Linked DNA regions of Syntrophobotulus glycolicus DSM 8271. The protein of the gene in region 2 binds, or shares a complex with, the protein of the main gene of each other region. Links are inferred from orthologs where the notes say so. Each region holds a gene or a part of one and is shown on either strand. Other genes may lie near its edges. The genes, in order: mfd and uvrA.

The links.
Region 1: the proteins of uvrA (region 2) and mfd are in contact, whole or in part, in a crystal structure (PDB 4DFC), measured with the Escherichia coli proteins. The link is inferred for Syntrophobotulus glycolicus DSM 8271 from one-to-one orthologs.

The regions. Positions count from the first base shown.
Region 1 is NC_015172.1:208,157-218,466, reverse strand. The notes cover bases 6,204-10,310. They hold mfd (transcription-repair coupling factor), read right to left. Parts: upstream 9,953-10,310; coding sequence 6,404-9,952; downstream 6,204-6,403. Other genes in these bases: SGLY_RS01010 (peptidylprolyl isomerase), read right to left, coding at 6,204-6,363. In the rest of the region: SGLY_RS01055 (SpoIIE family protein phosphatase), read right to left, coding at 1-762; SGLY_RS01050 (FtsB family cell division protein), read right to left, coding at 1,013-1,348; SGLY_RS01045 (sigma factor-like helix-turn-helix DNA-binding protein), read right to left, coding at 1,311-1,580; spore cortex biosynthesis protein YabQ, read right to left, coding at 1,738-2,193; sporulation protein YabP, read right to left, coding at 2,250-2,531; SGLY_RS01030 (RNA-binding S4 domain-containing protein), read right to left, coding at 2,706-2,981; SGLY_RS01025 (HU family DNA-binding protein), read right to left, coding at 3,065-3,337; mazG (nucleoside triphosphate pyrophosphohydrolase), read right to left, coding at 3,443-4,546; spoVT (stage V sporulation protein T), read right to left, coding at 4,635-5,183; more of SGLY_RS01010, read right to left, coding at 5,428-6,203. UniProt on the Escherichia coli protein: Couples transcription and DNA repair by recognizing RNA polymerase (RNAP) stalled at DNA lesions. Mediates ATP-dependent release of RNAP and its truncated transcript from the DNA, and recruitment of nucleotide excision repair machinery to the damaged site.
Region 2 is NC_015172.1:3,270,901-3,280,500, forward strand. The notes cover bases 6,204-9,600. They hold uvrA (excinuclease ABC subunit UvrA), read right to left. Parts: upstream 9,239-9,600; coding sequence 6,404-9,238; downstream 6,204-6,403. Other genes in these bases: uvrB (excinuclease ABC subunit UvrB), read right to left, coding at 9,335-9,600. In the rest of the region: map (type I methionyl aminopeptidase), read left to right, coding at 1-607; SGLY_RS16200 (P-II family nitrogen regulator), read left to right, coding at 832-1,188; SGLY_RS16205 (ArsB/NhaD family transporter), read left to right, coding at 1,372-2,691; SGLY_RS16210 (CarD family transcriptional regulator), read left to right, coding at 2,979-3,467; SGLY_RS16215 (hypothetical protein), read right to left, coding at 3,438-4,139; rsgA (ribosome small subunit-dependent GTPase A), read right to left, coding at 4,263-5,336; SGLY_RS16225 (carbonic anhydrase), read right to left, coding at 5,411-6,031. UniProt on the Escherichia coli protein: The UvrABC repair system catalyzes the recognition and processing of DNA lesions. UvrA is an ATPase and a DNA-binding protein. A damage recognition complex composed of 2 UvrA and 2 UvrB subunits scans DNA for abnormalities.

The DNA.
Region 1 (10,310 bases), 3.1 Mb from region 2 along the record:
GAATTTTCCAAACCCTCCGGCAATAAATCCACTCAGTCCATACAACCCCGCATTGATCAGGCTTTCCGGGCCGAAATTCCACTGCAGCAGAAAACCCAGTACTGCACCGGCTCCCGCGCCCAGACCCGCTCCAAACCTGGAAGCGATCGAAAGCACCAGAAAAGACACGAGAATGATCTGCAGATTGGCATATCCAAACACGACTTGATTTAGTCCGCTCAAAGCTATTGATATCACAATTAACAGGGTTATACTCATTTCCTTCTTTTCGGTAGCTTTTAAAATATGATGATGATCGGCTAATGCGTGATCAAGCAAAAGAGAAAAGGCGGCAGCGATCAGAGCTCTTGCCGATACTCTGATGATTTCTTCAGTATTTAGGCCTTTCATCCAGAGAAACAATAACACTCCGCTCAGAAAGCTCGCCCCTAATACGGCAGCTCCCAGAATCAGAGCTTTATTCTTATCCTTTTTCTTGTTCTTCAAAACCAAATAATAAAGCAATGTTTCCCCGCCCAGGCAGGCAAGCAGTGAGTAGTTTTGAACGGTAAGGCTCCCTATGATGATCCCCGCCAGCCCTGTGACAATGTTTTTTTCTCCTTTCAGGATCAATAAGGCCAAATATGCTGTGCCAAAGGCGAAAATCCCTTCAATATTGGCCCTGGCAAAAAGGATGCCGCCCAGAGCCCAAATGAGATGACCCAGTATGATATTTGTCTGTTTCTTCATAAAGCCGGCTCGTGCCGGAGCCCATTCCGCCATAATGCCACCCCTTACATTTGATGGCATTATTATAGCTTATGCTTTTAGCGAAGCTTGTCTAACCCGGGATCAATTTATGTCAGCAAATTCTTTTTCTCTTGCTTTTCTCCCGCTGAGGCCTTTTGTTCTTGTCCTTTCCCCAGTAATATTTGTGATGAGACATATTCTTACGCCATCTGCTCAGCATAAATAAACCCTGCTTCCTTCAACTTACCAGGCAAGCAGGGTTCCTCTTCTATTGACCATCTTTCTACGGTTCTGTGTTTTTAGGGGCGACCATGATTTCTCCTTTACGCACCAATCCAATCTTTTCTCTGGCCAGCTGTTCAATATATTCAGGAGTATTCAACTGCTCAATCTCATTGCGGATTTGTTCGTTCTTAGCGATCAAATCCTGCTTTTTCTGGTTGAGTCCAGCCTTCTCCACTTCTACGGCATAATCAGTCTGAATAAGCTTGTACGTCCAGCTTACAGCCAGAAACAAGATGATGCTGAAAAAAATAAAGCCTACCGGATTAAGTTTTTTTTTCTTCGCTTTTTTTGTTTTATTAATCATCTTCTTCTTGCTCTTGACTGCTGCTTTCATCAGAAATCCTTTCCTCCGTCAACGTCTCTTCAAGCCCTAATTCATTTTCGGGGATAATGGCTATAATCTGATAGCCTTTTGTCTTCGCCCGCGCAAGAATCGTTGAAACCGAGCTCGTACTGATTTTTAAGATCCGGGCTATTTTTTCAATTGAATTTCCGCTCTCTTTCAGGATAACCGCCTGACGCTCCCGAAAGCTTAATCTTTCCAAACCTCTTATTTCAACATGCATCCCGGCACATCCCACTGCTCTGGAGAGTTAATATCCACATATTATCCACATACTGTGTACAAATCAACTACAAAACCGTTAAGAATTGTTAATTACTGCTATTATACTTTGGATTTTCAGTAAAATCAATAAACCTTATTTGAATTTTCCTTTAGATTCATAGTCTTTTAGTCCTATGTACACTGCGATAAATCGCTTCTACGATCCGAAACAGCAATAAGGCCAGCCAGCGCAAAATAGAAAAGGGTACCGACATCACGCCCTCCAATAAACTTTTGACGGCTCTAAATACAAATGAGATCATCCATATGATTTGGGTATAGATCCGGTTCAAGATATTAAAAACACCAGTGATGACTTTTTTGATCGGTTTACTGAACAAGCCGAGATAAATCAAAAGCCCCGCTAAAACAGCCAAAAATACATAGAAACGCAATTCAAGATGATTGGCCTCCACAACAAATAAAATCATGATCATTGACGCAGACATCGAAAAAAGGAGATCGCCAAAAAAAGTTAATACCTTGCCTGTTTGCAATTTCCAACGGATAATCCGATAAACATCAAAAGCCAGACCTACTGCTATACCGCTCACAATAATTTTAAACAGCACAACAAACTGAGCGATTTTTCATCTCTCCCTTCAGCGGTGCCATTGAAGATTTAGAGTTATTTGAACATCTTTTCCAAAATAGAGCGGGATGTCGTTCCTGATTTATTCGCTGAATAGTGCAGGGAATCGATCATTCCTTCGATTTCTACCTGGGTGTCCTCTAAATTTAAATTTTTAATTCCAAGTTCATGCCCTTTAATGGCCAAAACCCCTTGAATGGTGTCCAATACGATTTCTTTGGCTTCAAATGATTTGACTTTGTTTACTCCACTCAGATTAATTTGGCTCCTGTTCTCCATCGTAATCTTGTGTTCAAGTGCATCTGTTTTCTTAACCATCAATATCCCTCCAATTCTCCTCTGACTAAAAATATTCATAAATTCGTTCATTTAGACATCATCCTGGTAACCAAAAGACAAAATCAATAAAAAGACCGGCTGGCCTGTCTATATCGCCCATCCGGTCTGATCATTATGTTGAGCCCTTTTACAGCCTCTTCCCGTTCCGACTACTTATTCCCCAAATCCCTCGGTTTTCTTTTTTTCATCCCTGAGCACCTCATACAGGCTCGAAGCCTCATCTGCTCTGATATTGGCAGGAGTTGCCGCCACCCTTACTTCCAGAAGATGGTTCTTCATCTCTATTGCGATCACATCACCAATTTTGACCTCAGCAGAAGGTTTGGCCACCTTGCTGTTAATGCTCACTTTCTCTCCGCTGCATACATCTTTGGCCACAGTACGTCTTTTGATTAACCTTGAAACTTTTAAATACTTATCCAGTCTCACCGCATTTTATTCCTTTCCAAACAAAAAAACCAGGTCCGAAGATCCTGATTTTCTTGTAAATTCCGGGTACATTTAAAGGCCCTTTACTGCACAGCATCTTTTAAAGCTTTTCCAGCTTTAAAACCGGGAACATTACACGCAGGAATAATAATCTCTTCTTTTGTCTGAGGATTTCTTCCTACGCGTTCCTCGCGTTTTTTCACTTCAAATGTCCCAAAACCAACCAGCTGCACTTTGTCACCGGCAGCGAGAGCCTGACTGATTGTTTCAATAACAGCAGCCACGGCTTTTTCTGCATCTTTTTTAGTAAAGTCAATTTTTTCTGCTACAGCAGACACAAGTTCCGCTTTATTCAAAGTAGTCCCTCCTAAAAAGTTTTACTGTTTGACCCTATATTCGCTATAAATAACGATTTTCCTTCTGGCGCAATGCTAAATACCTCTTGTTTGCTATATTTTCCTTCATTTTTTTGCTTGTTCCCAATAAATATCAAATTGTTCCAGATCCATGCCTTCCGGACTAAGATTCTTTTCAGCCATAAGTTCAAGCATTTTTCTAAATCTCTTCTGAAATTTTTGAGTGCTGGAGCGAAGAGCTTCCTCGGAATCTATCTGGAAGAATCGGGCAAGATTGACAATGGAGAACAATAAATCCCCCAGTTCCTCTTCTCTCCCCATTCCCAAAGCGATCGCCTGCTTCAACTCCGCCGTTTCCTCTTCGACCTTAGCCAGCGGGCCTTCATAGGAATCCCAGTCAAATCCTGCTTTACCGGCTTTTTTCTGTGTCTTTTCCGCCAGCATCAAGGACGGTAGTCCTAAGGGCAAATGAAAGTAATCTGTACCTCCCGTCTCAACCTGATCCTTCTTTTCAGCACGCTTGATTTTTTCCCAGCTCTCCAAAACCTCGGTGCTGGTAGCTGCAGCTTCGTTTCCAAATACGTGCGGATGCCTTCGAATCAGCTTCTCAGCTATCCCTTCAATAATTTTGCTGATGTCAAACCCGCCATTCTCGGTCGCGATTTGGGCATGAAATATGATTTGTAATAATAAGTCTCCCAATTCTTCACAAAAATTATGCAAATCTCCAATTTCTATTGCCTCAATCACTTCATAGGTCTCTTCTATCAAATACTTTTTTAAGGATTCATGGGTCTGCTCCTTGTCCCAGGGACATCCCTGGCGGGAACGCAATTCAGCCATAATGCCGACAAGCCTGTCCAATTCGTTAGAGGGGGGCACCGGTTCTAAAGAAAGCTCATAATCATCTTGGCCCAGAGCTTTAATCTTTTTGACCAGGGCACCTTCCGGAAGTACATAACCGGGTATAACCAGGAGAATATCTTGATCAGGGAATTGGCGCTTCGTTCCTGTTCCCAAAAGTTCGATCAGATCCTCAGGCGTAATCAAAGATACGTTCAGGCCTTCTCTTTTCATCTCCTCCGGCCACTTGCCATAGGGCGGAAGTACCCATATCCTCGCTGAATCTTTGAGTAATCTATATTTTTCCAGACTGATTTTTTCCATTGTCGGTTCTGTCAGACCAAGAATGCGAAACAATGGTTTCATTTTTTCACCTCCCCAGGAAAATTATACAAAAAATATAGACTGTTAACAAATTTTCCGATTTGCCAACAGTCTATGTAGAAATATTTCTCTATTGCTCCATTTGCTTTGCAAGAAAGCCGGCAGCCGTTTCGACCAGCTTAAGCTCAAGTTCGGCCATTTTGCCTGCCGGATCTTTGGACATCAGGATCACAACCCCTATGGGATCCCCTTCGGCTATGATCGGGGCAATAACCTGTGTGGATACTTTGTTTCTGTCATCTGTGTCCGCTTCTTTCAGAATAGAGCTTTCTCCCTGGGAAACAATTGTTTTTCTTTCTTCCATGGCCTGCTCAGCGACTGGACCAAGGGCTTTATTCAAATACTCCTTCTTGGAGGCTCCTGCAACAGCAATAATGACATCCCTATCAGCAATACAGGCGATATGCCCGGTTGCTTCATATAAAGAATCGGCATATTCTTTTGCGAAATCGCCAAGCTCTCCAATCGGTGAGTATTTTTTTAGAATGACTTCCCCTTCCCTATCAACAAAAATCTCCAGAGGATCGCCTTCCCTGATGCGTAAAGTGCGTCGAATCTCCTTAGGAATTACAACGCGGCCGAGATCATCAATCCTTCGGACTATTCCGGTTGCTTTCAATCAGCTCTCCCTCCTTTTGCCATTATCATGATTCAATCTTAGTATATATCAGCATGATTAATATTATTCATATTTTTCCATGCCAAAAAGCATAAATATTCTTGAAATTTCTTCAACAATTTCACTTGTTTGTTGTTTCTTGATTTTCTGATGATCTGAACTATGACGATGATCAAAAGAGGATATCCCTTAAAGGACATCCTCTTGTCATTTCTGAACGTATGCGATTACAGCCGCCGGGTAATCATTCTGTGGTCGGTTCATAGCCCTTAGCGTATTCGATCTTGGCCTCCTGAGCCAGTTTCATGTAATAGCTTTCAGCCTTTTGATTCTGGGCATTTTCCAGGGCGTCCGCTTGAACCTTTTCTTTCACCTTTTCGTAATCAGGTTTGACCGTCTGTTTATGATCCAATACTTGAATAACATGATAGCCGTATTTCGTTTTAACCGGGGTCGTTGTAAGCTCACCGATCTTCATGTCGAAAGCAGCCTTCTCAAATTCCTCCACCATTTTCCCTCTGGTGAAATAATCTATCTCCCCTCCATTATCTTTGGACCCATCAGTAGATTTTTCCTTGGCCAGAGCGGCGAAATCTGCTCCGGCCTGAATTTGCCTGATGATATCCTTGGCTTCATCCTCAGTGCCGACCAGAATATGGCGGGCCTTAACCTGTTCCATCTGGCCCCCGTATTGATCAAAATGATCTTCGAAATACTGCCGGGTTTCCTCCTCAGAAACTGTTGCATCCTTACCGGTATAGTAAGCAAAAGCAAAAGTATTTTTCAAATCTTCTTCCGTCAAACCCTGCTGTTTAAGATATGTCGCCAGATCTCCGCCGTTTTTCTGGCTGATTTGATTGACTTTTTCCGTAATTTGGGGGATATTTGTGTCCCAATTATTCTTTTTGACTTCCTGTCTGATGATCGCATCCTGAATGGACATGCTTAACAATTGCCCCTGTATATTCTGAAGATAGGCTTTGCCCTCTTCCGTTGTAAAGTCTACTCCCTGACTTTGCACATAGGTTTTGATATCATTCAGCTTATTGTCAAAATCTTTTTTGGCAATAAGCTCATCATTGACCTTTGCAACATAATCAACATTGGAACATCCTCCGAGTATAAGCCCTAACCCCAACAAGATGGTCAAACCCAATCCCAATCCAAACTTTTTTTTCATTTTTTCTCCTCCACAGGCTAATGAAACCCATTATAGCAAATCATATTTGGTTAAGCAATTCACTTGATTTTCCTATTTCCTTTTTGGCCTGCTCCAGCCGGTCAAACAATTTAAGAATCACTTTGGGCACATCATCTTGAAATACTGTACGCAACCTGATTTTAAATTCTAATTGTCCTTCAGTGAATGCAAAAGCTAAAGGATAAGGATAATTTGACGCCAGTTCCATTAATTGCTCGCCGGCAAGCCCGGGATCTTGAGCAAAACGCAATGTTATTTCCTGTCTGCTTTGAACAATCTGATCAATTTTTAAGGTTTTCGCCCGGTATCGGATTCTGATGATCTCCATTAGATTCTCAACTTCCTGGGGAGGTGTTCCAAATCTGTCCACAAGTTCATCCAGCATCTCACTCATCTCTTCTTCACCGGAAATTCCGATCATCCGTTGATACAAAGTCGCCTTAGCCTGTTTATCGATAATATACTCGTCGGGCAGCAAGGCTTTGATTTGAATATCAATACTTGGTTCCATCTGTTCCTCTGTTTCTTCCCCTCTGAGCTCCTGGATGGCCTCCTTGAGCATCCGTACATATAAGTTAAAACCAACCGCAGCCAAATGCCCATGCTGCTCTCCTCCGATCAAGCTGCCCGCTCCCCTGATCTCCAGGTCCCGCATAGCCACTTTAAAACCGGAACCAAACTCTGTAAACTCCCTGATGGTACTCAATCTTTTTTCAGCCTCTTCGGTCAATATTTTACTAGGCTGATACAAAAAATAAGCATAAGCTTTCCGATTAGAACGGCCTACCCGCCCTCTCAGCTGATAAAGCTGGCTTAACCCAAATCTATCCGCTTCATCCACAATAAGAGTATTTACATTTGCCATATCCAACCCGGTTTCAATGATTGTGGTACAGATCAGAATATCTTTTTCTTTTTCTAAAAAGGAAATCATTTCGTTCTCCAGCTGAGTTTCATTCATCTGGCCATGCACAACACCACACTTGGCCTCAGGCACAAGAGATTTTAACATTCTTAATACTCTGTCCAGGCTTTCAATCCTGTTATGAACGTAAAACACCTGTCCGCCTCTGTGAATCTCCCTGCGAACGGCATCCCGGACCATATCCGGATTAAATTCCGCCACAAAAGTCTGAACCGGGTACCTGTCGTCCGGCGGGGTACTGATTACGCTCATATCTCTCAGTCCGACCAGAGACATCTGCAAAGTTCTTGGAATGGGTGTAGCAGAGAGAGTCAAAACATCGACATTCGTTTTTAACGCTTTAATTTTTTCTTTATGGGTTACCCCAAAACGCTGTTCTTCATCCACAACCAGCAGCCCTAAGTCTTTAAAATCTATTCCTTCAGAAACCAATTTATGAGTCCCGATAATAATATCAATTGTCCCGTCTTTTAGGCCCCGGATAATCTGTTTTTGTTCCTTTGCCGTTCTGAAGCGGCTGATCATCTCAATTTTTACCGGGTAATCCATAAATCTTTCTTGAAATGTTGTATAGTGCTGCTGAGCTAAAATGGTTGTGGGCACCAGGATTGCCACCTGCTTTCCATCCGCGACCGCTTTAAAAGCCGCTCTCATTGCGACTTCCGTTTTTCCATAACCAACATCCCCGCATAAAAGACGATCCATGACTTTAGACTTCATCATATCTTTCTTTATCTCTTGAATACTCTGCAATTGATCGGCGGTTTCTTCATAAGGGAATTTATCTTCAAATTCTTTTTGCCAGTGATTATCCGCACTGAACACATAGCCTTTAGAGCTTTCCCTCTTGGCATAAAGCTCGATTAGATCAATCGCCATTTCCTTGACAGCGCTTCGGACACGACTTTTTGCCTTATTCCACTCATTCCCGTTAAGCTTGTTCAGCTTCGGTGCCCTGTCTGCATCTGCTCCAAGATATTTTTGCAAAAGCTGGATCTGATCTAAAGGAACATAAAGCTTGTCTTCTCCCGCGTATTTTATGGCAAAATAGTCCTTTTCTATCCCATCGACCCCGATTTTCTCAATCCCAATAAATTTTCCGATTCCGTGATAAAGGTGAACAACGAAATCGCCGGGTTTAAGGTCCGCAAAAAGCAGCATTTCGTCCTTATTTTGCCGCTGAGCCTTAACCTGACGACGTTTTTCCTTGCGATAAATTTCACTCTCCGTAAAAATCGCAAGCTTGCCTGCCGGGAGCTCAAAGCCCTGATCTAAGGCCCAGGGAAAAATACTGATTCCCCTAGTGGCGACCTCATCTTCCATTCCCCGGATCTGATTTTCCATCCCACTGTCTTTTAATCCCTGGCTTAATCTGCCGGCCTGGTCTTGATTCCCCGCAAATAAGGCGACGGTATTTCCGGTCGCTGCCATTTTCTTGATCTCTTCGACCAGCATCGAAGTCTTATGATACCCTGCAATCGGGCGGGCATTGATATGATGTACCCGGCGAGGAAAAAGACCGGGGACTTCCCGAAATAAATTTGCCATTCCCACCACCGTTTTTTCTTGCTCGCTGCTGACGATCGTTTCAAAATGAAGAAAAAGTCTGTCCGGATCAACGAATTCTTCACCTTTTTCCAAATTGGCGGTATATTCCTCCATCCTTTGTGAATGTTGAAAATCTAATTGTTCCTTTAAGCGCAAGGGCTCATCAAGAAAAATCAAGGCCTGTTCATTTAGCCAACCAAGCAAAGAAACAAACTTTATGGGAAGCAAACTCAGAAAAGGATAACTGTTTTCGTCCATTATCCCCTGGTCCAGTCTCTCCCCCAAATATTCAACTTTATGATGCAATCGCTTGACCGCTTCAGTTTTTCCCAGCCTCAGCAGCCGACCGACGGCCTTGCGGGCCTTGTTTTTGATTTCCCACTTCAGTTCCTGCTGCTCCTCTATTTTAATCACATATTCCTGTACGGGAAAAATCCATGCTTCGGTTCGCGCATCAGATGATTTTTGCGTTTCCAGATCAAAGGTCCTGATCGAGTCAACCTCTTCATCAAAAAATTCTATTCTTACCGGTTCACAATCCAAAGGAGCAATATCCAATATCCCCCCCCTTAAAGCGAATTGACCCCGGGCCTCCACGATTTCCTGCCGGTCATACCCCACGGTGACCAAAGTCTTGATCAATTCATCGAGAGGATACGTCTTTCCGACAGCGACCTGCAAACTATACTTTTTCCAATGTTCCGGACAAAAAAGCTTCCGGACTATTGCTTGAACGGGAGCGACAATGATCTCATTTCCTCCCTCCGAAAGAGCCCGCAGGACTCTGATTCTCTCTGCCGTAGTTTCCCTGCTCCGTCCAAGCACTTCAAAAGGAAGCCACTCTGTCGTGGGATAGAATAAAATCCGCCTTTGGGGAAGCCAGGTCTGCAGATCATTGATCCATTTCAATGCCTGCTCATCTGAAAACGTAAGAATCAAACTCTGGCCCTTCTTTTTGATTAAATTTGCCGCCAAAGCAGTCTTCATACTTCCGGAAATATGAAAAATCATTTGAGGAGAATCCCTTTTTTCAATAGCTGCTTGAATTTGATCCAATTCCAGTCCTTTGGTTAAATAGTCATCAATAGTCGGCATCCGATTTCCTCCGCCCAAATAGTTTGTGAATTTTCTTTCAAGGATATGCCTTTTCCCGCGATTGTACTATTGATAGAAACTCCTCTGATTGATTTCCAATTCTTTCATACACCGGGGACAAAGAGTATAAGCTACATTACCGATGAGATCCATGGTTTTGTCCGCTTTTAATTTTTGAATATTTTCAAACTCTATTTCACCGATAATCGCATCACAGCAGCGACACACTTTAAACATATACAATGTAAAAACACCCCCACAAGTAGATTTACCCTATCCATAAACAGTTATACAGACCGGGGCTGCTTTTCACGTATAATTTTATTTTATCTTCAAAATAAAGAACAAAGATATTTTT
Region 2 (9,600 bases):
CCGGTCTCACGGAGCGAAAGCTGAGCAAAAAGGTTACAAAGGCTATCCCTTTGCTACCTGTGCTTCAGTCAACGATGAAATCTGCCATGGATTCCCCAATCAAACCCCTCTACGGGAAGGGGATATTGTTACTATAGATATGGTTGTCAATCTTAGGGGTTGGCTGGCTGATTCTGCCTGGTCTTATCCGGTCGGCCGGATATCCGGGCAGGCTGAAACTCTCCTCAGAGTAACGAAAGAGTGTCTTTATATTGGGATAGAAAAGGCCGTTAAGGGCAATCGTCTGGGGGATATTTCCCATGCCATTCAGGCCCATGCAGAATCGCACGGCTTTTCCGTGGTCCGTGAGTTTACAGGACACGGTATAGGGGCAAATATGCATGAAGATCCTCAGGTCCTTCATTATGGCCGCCCCAACAGGGGCCTTAGGCTTAGTGAAGGAATGGTTTTTACCATAGAACCAATGGTTAATTTGGGTGCTTATCATCTGACCATTGATCAAAACGGGTGGACGGCCAGGACGGCAGACGGCAGCCTGTCTGCCCAATATGAGCATACCTTAGCCATCACCGAGAACGGCACCTTGGTGTTAACTGAACAGGACTGACCGATTGAACGGCGGGCCTTTTGGAGGAAATTTTGCTTAAATATGGACTCTTTGCGTCAAATATGCTAATATTGATAATATAGATAATTGCATTGCATATTATCATCGATTATCGCTTATTATCTTTGTTTTAACGATAACTGTGTCAAATGTCAGTTGTGATTAATTATTTGTGTCTCGAATTTCTTCGTCCTTCCTTGCCAATTGTTTTTCAGAAGGTTAAAATGAAGGAAATCGTGTCGCCAATTATGATTGAAGGAGGCTTGGCAGTGGAATCAGAAGATTACAAACTGATTGTTACCATTGTGAACAAAGGTAAAGGGGAAAAGGTAGCGGATATCGCCCACCAAGCCGGAGCTCAAGGAGGAACCGTTCTCTATGGTCGCGGAACGGCGGTTCGTTTATTGTTAGGAATCAGTATCGAACCGGAAAAAGAAATCTTTCTGACTTTGATTCAAAAAGAGAATGCTCAGGCGGTGCTGGACGCTATTGTGAAAAAAATGAATTTAAATGAACCCCATAAGGGAATTGCTTTTATGCTTTCTCTTGATCAAGTAACGGGCATCAATAAAGGAGAATGAAGCTACCGGCAGGCAGCGGAAACTAGGAAGAATACAAATAGCCGTATAAATGAAGAAGATGCCTGAAGAGTTGCTTCCACAGACTGAGATCTGCGAAATGCGCTCAGAGGATCTTCTTTTTATTTTGAGAAGGGGGGACCCGGAAAAATAATACGATGAAAGGGGATACAACTAGTGCTCAATATGGAACAGCATATTGCCTATTGGCAAGTTATCGCGGCAGTAGTTATCTTTCTCACAAGCTACGCCATCATTGTTTCGGAGAAAATCAATCGCTCTATTATTGCCCTGTGCGGCGCACTCCTCATGATTATATTAGGTATTGTAGACCTGCATGACGCCTATACGGAGCATATTCACTGGGCGACCATCTTCCTGCTTCTTGGTATGATGATTTTAGTTGGGATTACAAACAAAAGCGGAATTTTTCAATATATTGCAGTCAAAACCGCACAAAGCGCCAAAGGAGATCCGGTGAAAGTATTGGTAAGGCTTGCCTTGCTGACAGCTGTCGGGGCAGCTTTTATCGATAATGTAACTACCGTTTTGTTGATTACACCCATTACGATCGGTATTGCCCGGGTTTTACATGTCCGGCCTTTTCCTTTTCTCATCACGGAGATCTTTATCTGCAATATCGGCGGTGCCGCTACTTTGGTGGGAGACCCCCCCAATATTATGATTGGCGTAGCGGCAGACATTTCCTTTAATGATTTCCTTTTTCATATCACACCTATCATTATCATTATTACGCTTATTACAATCGCTTTTTTAAAATTTTCCTTTGGCAGACAGCTCCATGTAGAGGAGCAATATAAACAGCAGCTGATGGACATTGATGCGAAAGAATATATCCGGGATATGGTTCTGGCCAAAAAATCCCTCTTTGTTTTTACTCTTACCTTATTGGGCTTTGTCCTGCATCAGTTTGTGCACTTGGAACCGGCGGTGGTCGCTTTGTCCGGCGCTACCCTTTTGATGCTTATCGGTGTCAAAGAAGGCGACCTGGAAGAAGTCTTTCATACGGTAGAATGGGTAACCATTTTCTTCTTCGCGGGCTTGTTCATATTGGTAGGAGGCTTGGTTGAAGTCGGTATTATCGGCAAAGCCGCTTCATGGATGATAGAAGTTACCGGCGGAGATATGGGTCTTACCTCCCTGGTCATCATGTGGGGGGCCGGTTTGGCTTCCGCTTTTATTGACAATATTCCCCTTGTGGCCACCATGATTCCCATGCTTCAGGACATGATTGTTCAGTTATCTCTGCCCCAAGTGGAAGCATCCACCCTCTGGTGGTCTCTATCCCTGGGAGCTTGTTTGGGCGGTAACGGTACATTGATTGCATCCTCCGCAAATTTGATTGTGGCTTCAATTGCGGCTAAAGAAGAAGCGCCCATTTCATTCATAGAATTTCTCAAAGTAAGCATTCTAGTCACCCTGATGTCTTTAGTGCTGGCAACCGTCTACGTGTATGTGGTGTTTATTAAACTGGGTTTTGCGTGATCATCCAGCTGTTGATAAAGATAAAGTGATCATAAGCAATATCAATACCCTTATTTTCTTCAAAATTAACATCCGCCTCTCTAAAATCCTATCCTCCGGTAATGATTTCATCTGAATAATCGTCTCCAACCGCCCTTCCAGTATCTTATACCCGCTTCCTCCATGATACCACATGAATTTCTCTCCTAAAAATATTGACCAAGTAATATCAATATGTTAAAATGTAGGTTTTCGTTTTATTCTATATATGGTATACTTAAAAGGAATCGTCAAAGGAGGCGGATTATATGTTTCAAGTCGGAGATAAAATTCTGTATCCGATGCATGGAATTTGTATAATTGATGCTGTAGAAAAGAAAGAGCTTTTCGGCCAACAGGAGCTTTGCTACATTCTGAATATCCAAAAAGCAAACATGAAGATTACTATTCCTGTAGATAAAGCTACAAAAATAGGAGTCCGCAAGGTAGTCGGACCCGAGATCTTAGAAAATATACTCAATAGTTTCAACCTTGGAGATACAGATTCCAACATTTTTGAAAACCAAAGATACTGCAAGGAAATCAATAAAAAGAAATTTAAAACTGGGAACATCAACCAAGGTACTGAAATCATTCGTGATTTGACTCGTAAGAGCCGAAGGACCAAACTCGGACAAGACGACACAAATATGTTGGACAACGCTCGACGGGTTTTTGTCAGTGAGCTGATGGAGGTAAAGGGTCTTGCTCTGGAACAAGCGGTCTATTTACTCGACGAAGCGCTGAATTCCAAATAAGAGGCTCTCGTTGGAAATTAACACTGTTTTTTCTTCCGGGAGTATCCGTATTTCAATTTGCTTTCTTGGAAATGATATTGGCTCGAATATCTGTGTTGACTCTGCTGTTGTTGAAACCGTGCTTGAATGCCCGAGAACCTTTTGGGCTTTCCTATCTATAATGATGAAATCATTGTTTCCTTTTGTTTCTATGACCGTACTGCCAATACCCACAATTACTCTATACGCAGCTTTTGTTCCTTCATTTACTGCCTTTCCTGTAGAATCAACCATTACATCCCGTGTTGCTGATGCTATTTTCTCACCCGGAAAGTCAATCTCAAACTGATTCTCTTTTCCATTAAGATTGATCTCAATTGATACTGATTGGTTGACTAATTCCAGATTATGTGGAACTTTAACAACGCCATAATCATCACCTGTTACTGTCACCCCAAACCCACCCTTAGTCTCATCCATATGTTCCAGAAAATTTCGGGGGCCGTCCTTACGCTCAATCCCTTTAACAACGATAATGTTTGACAACTGTATATTTCGGCCTTTATATACAAAGGTTATAGAATTCCTGTCAAAGGCAGCTTTCTGAAAAACGACTTTTTCATCTCCTAAATCAACCTGCTGGTTTAACTTAGATATAAACCCTTCTTGCTCTAATTGAGCCTCGTTATTCAATTGAACCCCTCCTGACCCCAGCGGCGAGCAGCCGGTTATATAGAACGCCCAAAGAATGCACAAAAACCATAAAATACTGTGTTTAGGTGGATTCATTGTTTTTCCCCTCATCCTTCATTAGGCTTATTTTTTATTTTTAGATTTCATATAATCTCTTGCGTTTTTTATTCCCCCAAACTCAGTAAACATTTCCGTGATTTTCTCTTTTTCTATTTCCCTGGAATTTAAGCCTTCATACTTTGCCTCTCTCTTAAGCTTTTTATAGTTCTGCAGGCGTTCTTGGGTAATCAGACCTTCTTCAATAGCTTTTTTGACTGCGCAGCCCGGCTCATTCTCATGCAGACAGTCTTTGAATCTGCAGCGTTCGGCAAACTCATCGATATCCGCGAAGGTCTTCACAAGGTTTACACTTTCCGCGCCGATTTCGCGCATTCCCGGTGTATCTATAACCGCTCCACCGGAAGGGATAACGATTAGCTCGCGTCTTGTCGTCGTATGTTTTCCCTTATCATCTTTTCTAATCTCTCTCGTTTCCATTGCGTTTTCACCAAGAAGGCGGTTAATCAAGGTTGATTTTCCGACACCGGAGGAACCTATAAATGCAACCGTCAAACCCGGTGAAATATACTTCAGGATTGCATGATATCCATCCTCTGTCATGCTTGAGGTGACCACAATATCAACACCCGTCGCAACACTTTGGATTTCCGTAAGTCTTTCAGGAAGATCATTACATAAATCCGACTTTGTCAGTATCACTACAGGCACTGCTCCGCTGTCCCAAGCAATCGAAAGATAACGCTCCAACCTTCGCAGATTGAAATCATGATTGAGAGACATGCAGATAAAAATGGTGTCAATGTTTGCGGCCACTACTTGAACATCGTGGGAAGTTCCTGCCGCTCTGCGAACAAATAAGCTTTTTCTCGTCAATATTTTATGGATAATGGCATTGCCATGCTGCTCATCCTCCCGGTCGACCATAACAAAGTCACCGACCGCCGGATAATCCGACGACTCATCGGAAGAATAGCGCAGCTTTCCGGATATTTGCGAGAGGACTTCAGATTTTTCTGTTGCTACATTATACAAATCTTTGTATTGGGCAACAACTCTCCCCAAATAAAGCCCTCCATGGAATGTCGATTCTTGAAGGAATCTCTCCGAGAATCCTAAATTTATTAATTTCTTATTCAAAATTCCACCTTCTTATCCGTCCATCTTATTGATACAGACTATGGTCTCTCGGTTTGGCAAAGTCGCCATCCCTCCTAATTTGATAGCTCGAATAGCCCATTTTGTTTATTGTAAATATACACCTCACCGGTCTCTATCATATAATACCACCCATAAATTGAAAGGGTTTTTTCTGTATATTTTTCTTGAATAAAAGGGTATGTTAACAAGTTTTTCATCTGCTCTAAAATATTAATTTGCTCTGTCATCCATTCTCGTTTTCCTTTTTCTTCAATAACATCGGCTAAGACTTTATTTTTAACAGGAACTGCTAGCTCCAACCACTTTTTTGTATGCGGAATTGTACTTAATATTTCATCAGGTAAATACAGAGATCTGCATCCTCCACAATTTGAGTGCCCGCACACAACAATATGTTGTATCTTTAGAACCTTTACGGCATATTCAATTGCTGATGTCGTTGATAAATACTCCTGTGATTTTCTATACGGCGGAACGATATTGGCAATATTTCTTACGACAAATAATTCTCCAGGCAAAGTTTGCGTAATTAAATTTGGATCTAACCTCGAATCGGAGCATCCGATAAATAAAGTGTGCGGATTTTGGGCTTCCCTTAACTCCTCAAAAAGTTCTTTATGTGTTTCAAAATCATTCTCCTTGAATTTGTTTAATCCTTCTAAAAGCTTCTGCATAATTAATCATCCTTTAATTCTATCTCCATTCGATACATTCAATGATATTCCATACTAATGCAAAGGAAACAGCATGTGTTCGCAAAAGATCTAAGCAAATTTCCTGTGGACGTCCGTAAATCTATCATTTCTTTTACAGACAGTACTAATATTTTCATTAAACTCTCTTATAAATCAATTCCACACTATTAATTTGAACATAAGGACCAGGAATAATCTTCTCATTGCTTATCCAGAATATTTTACTCCATCACCAATGAATTTATTGATTTCGGCATCAAAGGTTAATATCCTGCCAATAACAGGAAAACAATAAAAAACCAGCATTCTTGTACTTAAAGAACCCTCATTCAATTGCGCTTTACAATTTATTCAGCTTTTCCCCTGCTCCAGAGCTTTAACCAAATAATGCCCGGTATGGGACTTCTTATTTCGGGCAATTTCTGTGGGAGTTCCTTCGGCCACGATCTCCCCTCCCCGGTTGCCGCCTTCCGGACCGAGATCAATGATATAGTCTGCCGTTTTAATCACGTCCAGATTATGCTCAATAACCAAAACTGTATCCCCGGCTTCTACCAGACGGTGCAATACCAGCAGAAGTTTATCCACATCGGCGATATGCAACCCTGTAGTCGGCTCATCCAGAATATAAATGGTCTTGCCCGTGCTGCGCCGGGAAAGCTCTGTTGCCAGCTTGATTCTTTGGGCCTCTCCTCCGGAAAGTGTGGTGGCCGGCTGTCCCAGCTTGATATAGCCCAGGCCGACATCAAAAAGAGTTTGAAGTTTGCGGGCGATTCGGGGAACCGCGCTGAAAAACGCTAAAGCCTCTTCGACGGTCATATCCAAGACTTCCGCAATATTCTTGCCTTTATAGCGTACTTCTAAGGTTTCACGGTTATATCTCTGGCCCCGGCAGATTTCACAGGGCACATAGACATCCGGTAAGAAATGCATTTCAATCTTGATAATGCCGTCCCCCCTGCAAGCTTCACATCTTCCGCCTTTTACATTGAAGCTGAAGCGGCCCTGTTTATATCCCCGTATTTTTGCTTCGGGAACCTGAGAAAAAAGCTCGCGAATCAAATCAAAAACACCTGTATAGGTTGCCGGATTTGACCTGGGAGTCCTGCCTATTGGCGACTGGTCGATATCAATGACCTTATCAACATATTCCAATCCTTTTATCTGCTCATATTTCCCGGGCTTGATTCTGCTGCTTTGTCCGATCTCATTCATCAATCCTTTATAGATGACTTCATTGACAAGGGAGCTTTTACCTGACCCCGAGACTCCGGTTACGCAAGTAAACAATCCCACCGGAATTTTAGCTGTTATTCCTTGCAGGTTATTCTCCGCCGCTCCTTTGACTTCCAGCCATTTGCCATTGGCCGTCCGGCGTTCTTCAGGAACGGCGATTTTTCTTTTGCCGCTAAGATATTGACCGGTTATTGATTCCGGGACTTCCTTGATCTCGGCAACCGTTCCCTGGGCAATGATCTTTCCTCCATGAGCGCCGGCTCCTGGTCCGATGTCGATAATGTGGTCGGCTTCCAGCATGGTATCCTCGTCATGTTCGACAACCAGGAGGGTATTGCCGAGATCCCTCAGATTTTTCAAGGTAGACAAAAGACGGGCATTATCCCGTTGATGAAGACCTATGCTGGGCTCATCCAAAACATACAGTACACCGGTCAAGCTCGACCCGATCTGAGTGGCAAGGCGGATCCTCTGCGCCTCGCCCCCGGACAATGTTCCTGCCGCTCTGCCCAAGGTCAGGTAATCCAAACCGACATTGACCAAGAAGCCCAGCCTCTCCTTGATTTCTTTTAAGACCTGGCGGGCGATAACCTGTTCTTTTTCGGAGAGCTGAAGCAATTGGATAAACTCCAGCAGTTCACTGATATTCAAGTCCGTCATTTCCACAATGGAGATTCGTCCGACTTTGACAGCCAGCGCTTCCGGTTTCAGGCGTTTTCCGGCACAGACCGGACATGGCTTTTCCGTCATATAGCTTTCTATCTCCGAACGGACATAATCTGAGGTGGATTCCTTGTGTCTGCGCTGAAAATATGGAATCAACCCTTCGAAAGGGGCCTTCCAAACCTTTAGCTCATCAAAAATATTGTGATAGGTGAACCTAATGGGGACATCGGAACCATATACCAGAGCCTGCCACTGTTCTTCCGTAAAATCCTGGACGGGCCGGTCCATGCTGAACCCCAATTTCTCGGCCAGCCCTTCCAACAGAGCGGGATAATAATTCGAGCTTGATTTTGCCCAGGGTACGATGGCTCCTTCATTAATTGATTTACTGCGGTCCGGTATGATCAAGCCGATATCCGCTTCCAAATTAGCGCCCAGACCGGTACAAGCGGGACAAGCTCCATAAGGGCTGTTAAAAGAAAACAGCCTTGGCGAAATCTCTTCCAGAGCAATCCCGCAATCCGGACAGGCAAAATTCTCACTGAATAAAAGCTCCTCATGATCGATCACGTCGATAACGACTGTCCCTTCGGCCAGCTTAAGAGCTGTTTCTAAAGAATCCGCCAGACGGGCGGCACTTTCATCCTTTTTCAGGGAAATCCTGTCAACCACTACCTCAATCGCATGTTTTTTATTCTTTTCCAAGGTTATTTCTTCACTGAGATCACGCATTTCTCCATCAATCCGCACCCGTACATAACCGTTTTTGCGCGTCTGTTCCAAAAGCTTGGTATGCTCCCCTTTTTTACCCCTGACAACAGGAGACAGAATCTGCATTCTGGTTTTTTCAGGATAGGTCAGCAGTTGGTCCACCATTTGCTGGATTGTTTGCTGGCTGATCTCCTTGCCGCATTTAGGACAATGAGGATGGCCGATTCTGGCATAAAGAAGCCTCAGATAATCATAAATTTCCGTCACGGTTCCGACTGTCGAACGGGGATTGCGGGTAGTCGTCTTCTGATCTATGGAAATTGCGGGAGATAACCCTTCAATATCATCGACATCCGGCTTGTCCATTTGTCCCAAAAACTGACGCGCATAAGCGGAAAGGGATTCCACATATCTTCTTTGCCCTTCGGCATAGATGGTGTCAAAAGCAAGAGAGGATTTCCCTGAGCCGGATAAGCCGGTAACAATCACCAGCTTATTGCGGGGAATATCTACATCCATATTTTTTAAATTATGCACACGTGCACCGCGCACCTTGATATACTCCTGTGCCATAAAACCTCCGCTCAAACATTTAATATTTATATTTATTCTAATTATAGAATAAACCATTTCATTTGTCCCATTTTTGCGCTTGGGATTATCCGGATATTATTTTCGGCGCCTTCCCTTATGGCCATAGACTGGACCAGGATTCCCTGCCGCCTTGCCGCCTTTAGACGAGGATAAGGCTTTTCTGCGTCCCTTGGCTGTTTCACCCTTTAATTCAATGATCGCATCCCGCAGCTCCGCAGCCCGTTCAAAATCCAGGTCTTTCGCTGCTTTATACATCTCCGCTTCAAATGCTTGAATCAGTTTTTGCCGTTCTTCAGGAGAAACTTCCCCTGTTTTTCCGTACCCGGCTTCTTTTTCGGCCG